2 regions of the Rhodococcus sp. P4_F5 genome follow, and region 2 is predicted to be linked to the other one. Evidence: predicted binding sites of a transcription regulator. Region 2 holds the regulator's gene; the other holds the start of a gene.
What was found. The regulator HspR, encoded in region 2, represses chaperone genes until heat shock. The targets are predictions, from matches to a motif close to ANNTGAGTNNNNNNNACTCANNT.
Positions count from the first base shown of each region.

Region 1 (4,024 bases), on a different contig from region 2:
CCCTGGGCCCGCGGACGCGCCTGCCGGGCTCGGGCACAGATGCGCCCTCCCCGCTGCCTCGGGCAGCGGGGAGGGCGCATCGTTTTGTGCGGGGCTCAGCCCAGCGTCAGGCCGTCACCGTCCGCCGTGACGTTCACCGGCACGACGTCGCCGTCCTTGATCTCGCCGGCCAGCAGCAGCTTCGCCAACTGGTCGCCGATCGACTGCTGCACCAGCCGGCGCAGCGGTCGCGCACCGTACTGCGGGTCGTAGCCGCGCTTGGCCAGCCACGCCTTCGCCGGCTGCGAGACCTCCAGCGTGAGCCGCCGGGCGGCGAGCCGCCTGGCCAGCTGGCCGAGCTGGATGTCGACGATGGACTCGAGCTGCTCCTCCGAGAGCGGGTCGAAGATCACCACGTCGTCGAGCCGGTTGATGAACTCCGGCTTGAACGCGTGCCGCACCGCATCCATCACCTGCTCCTTGGTGCCACCGGCACCGAGGTTGGACGTCAGGATCAGGATGGTGTTGCGGAAGTCCACCGTCCGGCCCTGGCCGTCCGTCAGGCGTCCCTCGTCGAGGACCGCCAGCAGGATGTCGAACACGTCGGGGTGCGCCTTCTCCACCTCGTCGAAGAGCACCACCGTGTACGGACGCCTGCGCACCGCCTCGGTCAGCTGACCGCCGGCCTCGTAGCCGACGTAGCCGGGCGGGGCACCGACGAGCCGTGCCACCGAGTGCTTCTCGCCGTACTCGGACATGTCGATCCGGACCATCGCGCGTTCGTCGTCGAACAGGAAGTCCGCCAACGCCTTTGCGAGCTCGGTCTTGCCCACGCCGGTCGGTCCGAGGAACAGGAACGAGCCGGTCGGCCGGTTCGGGTCCGCGACTCCGGCCCGGGCCCGGCGCACCGCGTCGGAGACTGCCTGCACCGCGTCGGCCTGCCCGACGACCCGCTTGCCGAGCTCGGACTCCATCCGCAGCAGCTTGGCGGTCTCGCCCTCCATCATCCGGCCGGCCGGGATGCCGGTCCACGCCGCCACCACGTCCGCGACGTCGTCGGGTCCGACCTCCTCCTTGAGCATGACGTCGCCGTCGCTGGCGCCTCCCGACGCCTCGACCGCCGCCTCGAGCCGCTTCTCCAGCTCGGGGATCCGGCCGTAGCGCAGCTCCGCGGCCTTGCCCAGGTCGCCGTCGCGCTCGGCCCGGTCCGACTCGCGGCGCAGCGTCTCGAGCTGCTCCTTGACCTCGCGGACCGAGTCGATGGCCTGCTTCTCGTTCTGCCACCGGGTGCTCAGCTGCCCCAGCTTCTCGCGGGCGTCCGCGAGCTCCTGCCGCAGCTTGGCGAGCCGCGCCTTCGACGCCTCGTCGGTCTCCTTGGCCAGCGCCATCTCCTCGATCTCCAGCCGGCGCACGATCCGCTCGATCTCGTCGATCTCGACGGGCCGCGAGTCGATCTCCATCCGCAGCCGCGACGCGGCCTCGTCGACCAGGTCGATGGCCTTGTCCGGCAGGAACCGGGAGGTGATGTAGCGGTCCGAAAGGGTCGCCGCCGCAACGAGAGCGGAGTCGGTGATGCGCACGCCGTGGTGCACCTCGTAGCGCTCCTTGAGTCCGCGCAGGATGCCGACGGTGTCCTCCACCGACGGCTCCCCGACCAGCACCTGCTGGAACCGGCGTTCGAGCGCCGCGTCCTTCTCGATGTACTTGCGGTACTCCTCGAGGGTGGTCGCACCGACCATGCGCAGCTCGCCGCGGGCCAGCATCGGCTTGATCATGTTGCCGGCGTCCATCGCGGACTCACCGGTGGCACCGGCACCGACGATGGTGTGCAGCTCGTCGATGAACGTGATGACCTGTCCGGCCGAGTTCTTGATGTCGTCGAGGACGGCCTTGAGCCGCTCCTCGAACTCGCCGCGATACTTCGCCCCCGCGACCATCGAACCGAGGTCGAGGGAGATGACGGTCTTGCCGCGCAACGACTCCGGGACGTCACCCGCCACGATCCGCTGGGCCAGGCCCTCCACGATCGCGGTCTTGCCGACGCCCGGCTCGCCGATCAGCACCGGGTTGTTCTTGGTGCGGCGGCTGAGCACCTGGACCACCCGCCGGATCTCGGTGTCGCGCCCGATCACCGGGTCGAGCTTGCCGGAGCGGGCGGCTTCGGTGAGGTCGGTGCTGTACTTCTCCAGCGCCTGGTACGAGCCCTCGGGATCCGGACTGGTGACCCGGGCACTGCCACGCACCGCGGTGAACGCGTCACGCAGCGTCTGCGCCGTAGCGCCGTGTCCGACAAGCAGTTTCGCGACGTCGGAGTCGCCGTCGGCGAGCCCCACCATGAGGTGTTCGGTGGACACGTACTCGTCGTCGAGCTCGGTCGCCAGGCGCTGGGCGGCGGTCAGCGCAGCGAGCGCCTCACGGCCCAGCTGCGGGGTGGCGGTCGCACCGGTCGCCTTGGGCAGTCGGTCGACCATGGTCTGTGCCTCGCGGTGCACCACCGCGGGGTCGACGCCGACCGCCTTGAGCAGCGGTGCGGCAATGCCGTCGGTCTGGTCGAGCAGGGCCACCAACAGGTGCGCCGGACGGATGTCCGGGTTCCCGGCGGCGGACGCGGACTGCAAGGCCGCAGTCAAGGCCGCCTGAGTCTTGGTGGTCGGAGAAAACGAGTCCATGGTCACCCCTAACGGAAGACGTATGTCGTCGCCGTCGAGCCTAGGTGTGGCCGGTCGGCGCTGTCACATGTCCCAACACACAAAGAGTTGAGTCTGTTCCGCTCAAGTCTGAAAACTTTTCGACCGTCGGCAAATCCTAGGCAAACTACCCGGTCACAGGCCCGCGCCCACCCGGTACGCCTCGAGCCGCGCGGTCAGCTCCTCCGGGTGGGCCAGCCCGGGCAGGTGCCCGCCGTCCATCTCGTCGGGCACGATCCCGAGGCGCTCGCGCACCACGCGGCGCTGAAATCCGGCAGGAAAGAAGCGGTCCTGCCGGCACAGCAGGAACCGGGTCGGCACGTCCGGCCAGGCGGGCATCGGAAGTTGCTGCTCGAACGGGGTGTCGGACTGCCCGCGCGCGCCGTCCACCAGCACCGTCTCCAGCAGCTCCGGCGGCAGGTCGTGCAGAAACGTTGTCACCGGATCGAATTCGGCGTCGGGGTCGCGTCCCTCGCGTTCGTCGAGCGCGCGACGCGCCGCCTCCTGGCCGGTGTTCGCCCACCACTCGCCGGGCGACTCCCCCGCCGTCGGGACCATCGCCGCCACGAGGACGGCCAGAGCGACCGGCACACGCTCGCAGACCAGCGGCACGGTGAACCCCGCCATCGACTGGGCCACCAGGATCGGCCCGGCGCGGTCGCCGATCGCATCGACCACCACGGCGGTGTACTCGGCGAGCCCGGCGGAGTCGTCGTCGACCGGCAGGTCCGGCGTCAGCACCTCGTGACCGCGCTCGCGCAGCCGCGGCGCGACGAACTGCCAGTAGGACGAGTCGGACCCGGCGCCGTGCAGCAGGACATAGGTGGCCATGGTGGCCAATTCTGCGCCGGGCGACTGCTCCTCGGCCAGCGAACGCCGACGTGACACGCCCATGGTTGATGCGTTGGGGTCCGCGACAGCCCGGATCAGAGATAGCGCCGGCACCGCCCGCGCTTCCACGCCCCGGCCGAGGTCCAAGTCCGACGCGAGATCGGCCCAGACGGAGCGCGCTGCGTCGGGCCACCGGAGACCGTCGCGCACGATCTCCGCCAACCTCCTCTACCCCCAAACCGCGCCGGCCGCACCGCCAGACTCCCCAAAAATCGGACATATTCATGATGATCAATATCACACTTCCTCTGCGGATGGTTTCAGGTTTGAATTACTCGCCACCCCGACCGGGGTGACGCCGATCTGCGCTGCGCGCAACAGAAAGGGATCTTCATGACCTCGTCGGACACCGTGCCCCTCGCCCTCATCGACCTCGCAGGCAAGGCCTTCGCGGCAATCGCGGGTCTGGCTGCCAGCTGACCGCTAGCTAGCGCGCGCTTTCAATCAGGGGCATCCAGGAGGAGTTG
Region 1 covers NZ_JBFUJP010000045.1:24,945-28,968, reverse strand. The annotation lists gene clpB (ATP-dependent chaperone ClpB) at 96-2,648, opposite strand; gene AC1DU4_RS17590 (alpha/beta fold hydrolase) at 2,802-3,707, opposite strand.
Region 1: a site for HspR is predicted at 2,734-2,756, ahead of clpB (ATP-dependent chaperone ClpB). Genes of this name have one in related genera too.

Region 2 (4,024 bases):
CAATGAAACAGATGTGGTTGTTCGGTCTGCAAATGAAACGCCGGCAACCGCGTAGCGAATCTGCGCCACGCGGAACCGGCAGATCCCCCGCAGCGCATCCACCTGGTGCAACGCCCGTCCGGACCGGCTCGAACGACACCGTGCCCGTGGCCGTGGGCGACTCCGGCACCCGGCCGAGCGAATGTTCCGGCACCGACCGACCACCACTCCCCCGGCCGCCACGCGCCCCGCCGATTCTGCAGAACCGCTGCGGGCGAACGGGTTCTGCCGGTTCCAGGCGTGACAAACTGGCTTCTCGAGGCCCGGCGCAGTGACGCGTCGGCCCCGCAGTACGTCTCTACCGAGAACGGAGAATTCGCAGTCGTGAAAATTGCCTTCGGGGAGGAGATGGCACGCGACCGAGAGGTCGCGCGCAGGCCCGCACCGTCCACCGCCGAGGTCGAACGTCGGCTGGCCGAGTGCACCGATTTCTATCGGCAGCCGGAACTGGCGCACCTGCCGGCGGCGCGGGCGACGGAGGTGCTCGACGAGTTGGCCCTCACCGGCCGCTACGAGCACACCGCCGAGGAGTTGCTGGTGGGGGCCAAGCTCGCGTGGCGCAACCATGCACGGTGCGTCGGCCGAAACCACTGGCGGACACTCAAGCTGATCGACGCCCGGGACGCGGTCACCGCGGAGGCGCTGGCGCAGGCCTGCTGGGAGCACCTGCGGACCGCGACCAACGGCGGCGCCCTGCAGTCGGTGATCACCATCGGCCCGCGACCGCTCCCGGACGGCAGGGAGTTCCGCATCGTCAGCCCCCAGCTCATCCGCTACGCGGGGTACCGCAACGAGGACGGCAGCATCACGGGCGACCCGTGGCACGTCGCCCTCACCGAGCAGGTGACGGAGATGGGATGGAAGGGCGCGGGCACCCGCTTCGACGTCCTGCCGCTGCTGATCTCGGTCCCCGACGAGCCGCTGCAGTGGTTCGAGGTGCCCGAGGACCTGATCCTCGAGGTCCCGCTCGTGCACCCGAACTACAAGTGGTTCGCGGGGCTGGGCCTCAAGTGGCACGCGGTACCCGCCGTCGCGAACATGGACCTGGAGATCGGCGGCCTCACCTACCCGTGCGCCCCGTTCAGCGGCTGGTACGTCAGCACCGAGGTGGGTGCCCGCAACTTCAGCGACACCGACCGGTACGACATGCTGCCCACGATCGCCCGGAAGCTGCGGCTCGACATGCGCTCGGACCGCACCCTGTGGAAGGACCGGGCGCTGGTCGAGCTGAACCGCGCCGTGATCCACAGCTACCGGGAGGCCGGGGTGATCATGGTCGACCACCACACCGTCGCCCGGCAGTTCCTGGACTTCGTCGGCCGCGAGGAGAAGGCGGGCCGCGCCTGCCCCACCGACTGGTCGTGGATCAACCCGCCGATGTCGTCGTCGCTGACGCCGACCTTCCACCGGCTCTACGACGAACCCGACCTCGACGTCCGGCCGAACTTCGTGGTCCGCGCGCAGGGCACCGGCTGCCCCTTCAACTGACCACCGCCCCCTCTGACCGAATGTCGCATTCGTTCACTTCAACTGAACGAATGCGACATTCGGTCAGGCGGACGCTCGCAGAGACCACCACGACGACAGGAAGGCCCGGCGCCACCGCCGCTCCAGAGTTACTGGAACGACGGCGGCACCGGGCCTTCCGATGTTCGGGTGGTGCGGTCAGCGCAGGTGGCGGGGCTTCCAGACCACGAGCGCGTTGTTGCGCGGTGCCGGGACCAGGTCGCGTCGGTAGCTCGCATGCACCTGGGCGATCTCGTTGGCCATCTCGGTGACCCGGCGCTGCAGCGCCTCCACCTGGTTGGTCAACTCGATGATCCGCTTGATGCCGGCCAGGTTGACGCCCTCGTCCTGGGACAGGCGCTGCACCTCACGAAGCAGTGCCACGTCCCGCGGCGAGTAGCGACGGCCGCCGCCGGTGGTCCGGTGCGGCGTGACCAGGCCCAGCCGGTCGTAGTTGCGCAGGGTCTGCGCATGCATCCCCGCCAACTCGGCGGCCATCGAGATGGCAAAGATCTGCGCGTCCGGGTCCGGCGGGTCAGCCTGGTACGGAAACTGGTCCTGCATCGTGGGTCACCTCCGCTTGGTCGAGGGGGCAGACATCAGGCGCCGGCCCAGTCCGCCCTCGGATCGAAGCCGCTGGCCTTCTCGGCCTCGAGGTAGGTACGCAACGCCTCGGTGGCCGAGTCGTCGAGGTTCTGCGGCACCGCCACCTTCACTGTCACCAGCAGGTCTCCCGCGCCGCCGCCACGCTTGTGCACGCCGCGGCCGCGCACCCGCAGGGTCCGGCCGTCGACGGTGCCGGGCGGCACCTTGACGCCGACGCGGCCCTCCAGGGTCGGCACCGACAGCGTGGTGCCGAGCACCAGTTCGCCGTAGCTGACCGGGACGGTGACCGTCAGGTCGTCGCCGTTGCGGCCGAACACCTTGTCCGCCTTGACGTTCACGGTGACGTAGAGGTCACCGGACGGCGCACCGCGGAGCCCGGCCTCGCCCTGTCCGGCGAGCCGGATCTTCTGTCCGTCGCTCACGCCCGGGGGAATCCGGACGGTGATGCTGCGCGAGCGGTTCTGCACACCGGTGCCGTGGCAGTCGGTGCACGGGTCGTCGATGATCGAGCCGGTGCCGCGGCAGTCGTCGCAGGGCTCACTGAACCCGAACGCGCCCTGGTTGCGGCTGACGATGCCACTTCCGTTGCAGTTCGGGCACACCCGCGGGCTGGTGCCCGGCTTCGCGCCGCTGCCGTGGCAGGTGGTGCACGACGCCGGACTGGTCAGCCGGAGCGGGACCGTCACGCCCAGTGCCGCGTCGCGGAACGGGAGCGTGGTCTGTGCCTCGACGTCGCTGCCGCGCTGCGGCCGGCTGCTGGTGGCGGTCCCACGTCCCGCGCCTCCGCGGCCGAACAGCCCACCGAACAGGTCGCCGATGCCGCCGTCGCCGCCGGTGGTGGTGTAGCTGGCACCACCACCGAAGAGGTCGCCGATGTTGAATTCGCCGCCGCCGAAACCGCCACCGCCGGTGGTGTACTCGGCGCCCGGCGGGTATGCCCCGCGACCGAAGCCACCGCTGGCGAACAGCCGGCGGGCCTCGTCGTACTCCTTGCGCTTGGCCTGATCCGAGAGCACGGCATTCGCCTCGCTCACGGCCTTGAACCGTTCCTCCGCACTCGCGTCACCGGGGTTGGCGTCGGGATGCAGGTCCCGCGCCAACTTCCGGTAGGCCTTCTTGATCTCGTCGGCCGTGGCGTCAGAGGAGACGCCCAGGTCCTTGTAGAAGTCCTTCTCGATCCACTCCCGCTGACTCACCGGGCGTCTCCTCCTCTCGTCGTTTCCTGTTCTACTACTGCTCGGACTCCGGCGGCGCAGGCTCGCCGTCGGTGACCGTCACCATTGCCGTGCGCAGCACCCGGTCGCCGAGGCGGTAGCCCTTGCGCAGGACCGCCGCGAGCACCGGGTTGCCGCCGTCGCCTTCCATCTGGACAGCCTCGTGCAGTTCCGCGTCGAAGGCATCGCCCTCGTCGCCGAACGAGACCAGACCCAGACCGCCGAAGACGCCGGAGAGCTTGTCCGACAACGCCTTCAACGGGCCCGACTCCAGGTCACCGTGGGCACGTGCCCGGTCGAGGTCGTCGACCACGTCCAGGAACTTGCCGACCACCGAGGCTCGCTCGGAGGCCACGGCCTGATCGATCCGGGCGAGGCTGTTACGCCGGATGTTCGCGATCTCGGCCTTGGCGTAGCCCAGCTCAGTGCCGACCTTCTCCAGTTCGCCGGTGAGCTTGGTCAAGTCGTCGACCGCGGGCTCGGGCTGGCCGGCCCCGGCCGCCTCCTCGGAGGCGGCCGGGGTGACCTCGACGTCCAAGGGCTGCCCCTCGGCTGTCAACGGATCGCGCGCGGCGTCGAACTCGCTCACTTCTTGTCCTGATCAGACGGCTCGTCCACGACCTCGGCGTCCACGACGTCGTCGCCCTGGCTCGGGCCCG
Region 2 covers NZ_JBFUJP010000117.1:993-5,016, forward strand. The annotation lists gene AC1DU4_RS25610 (nitric oxide synthase oxygenase) at 388-1,527, shown strand; gene AC1DU4_RS25615 (heat shock protein transcriptional repressor HspR) at 1,705-2,109, opposite strand; gene dnaJ (molecular chaperone DnaJ) at 2,145-3,347, opposite strand; gene grpE (nucleotide exchange factor GrpE) at 3,382-3,954, opposite strand; gene dnaK (molecular chaperone DnaK) at 3,951-4,024, opposite strand, start outside.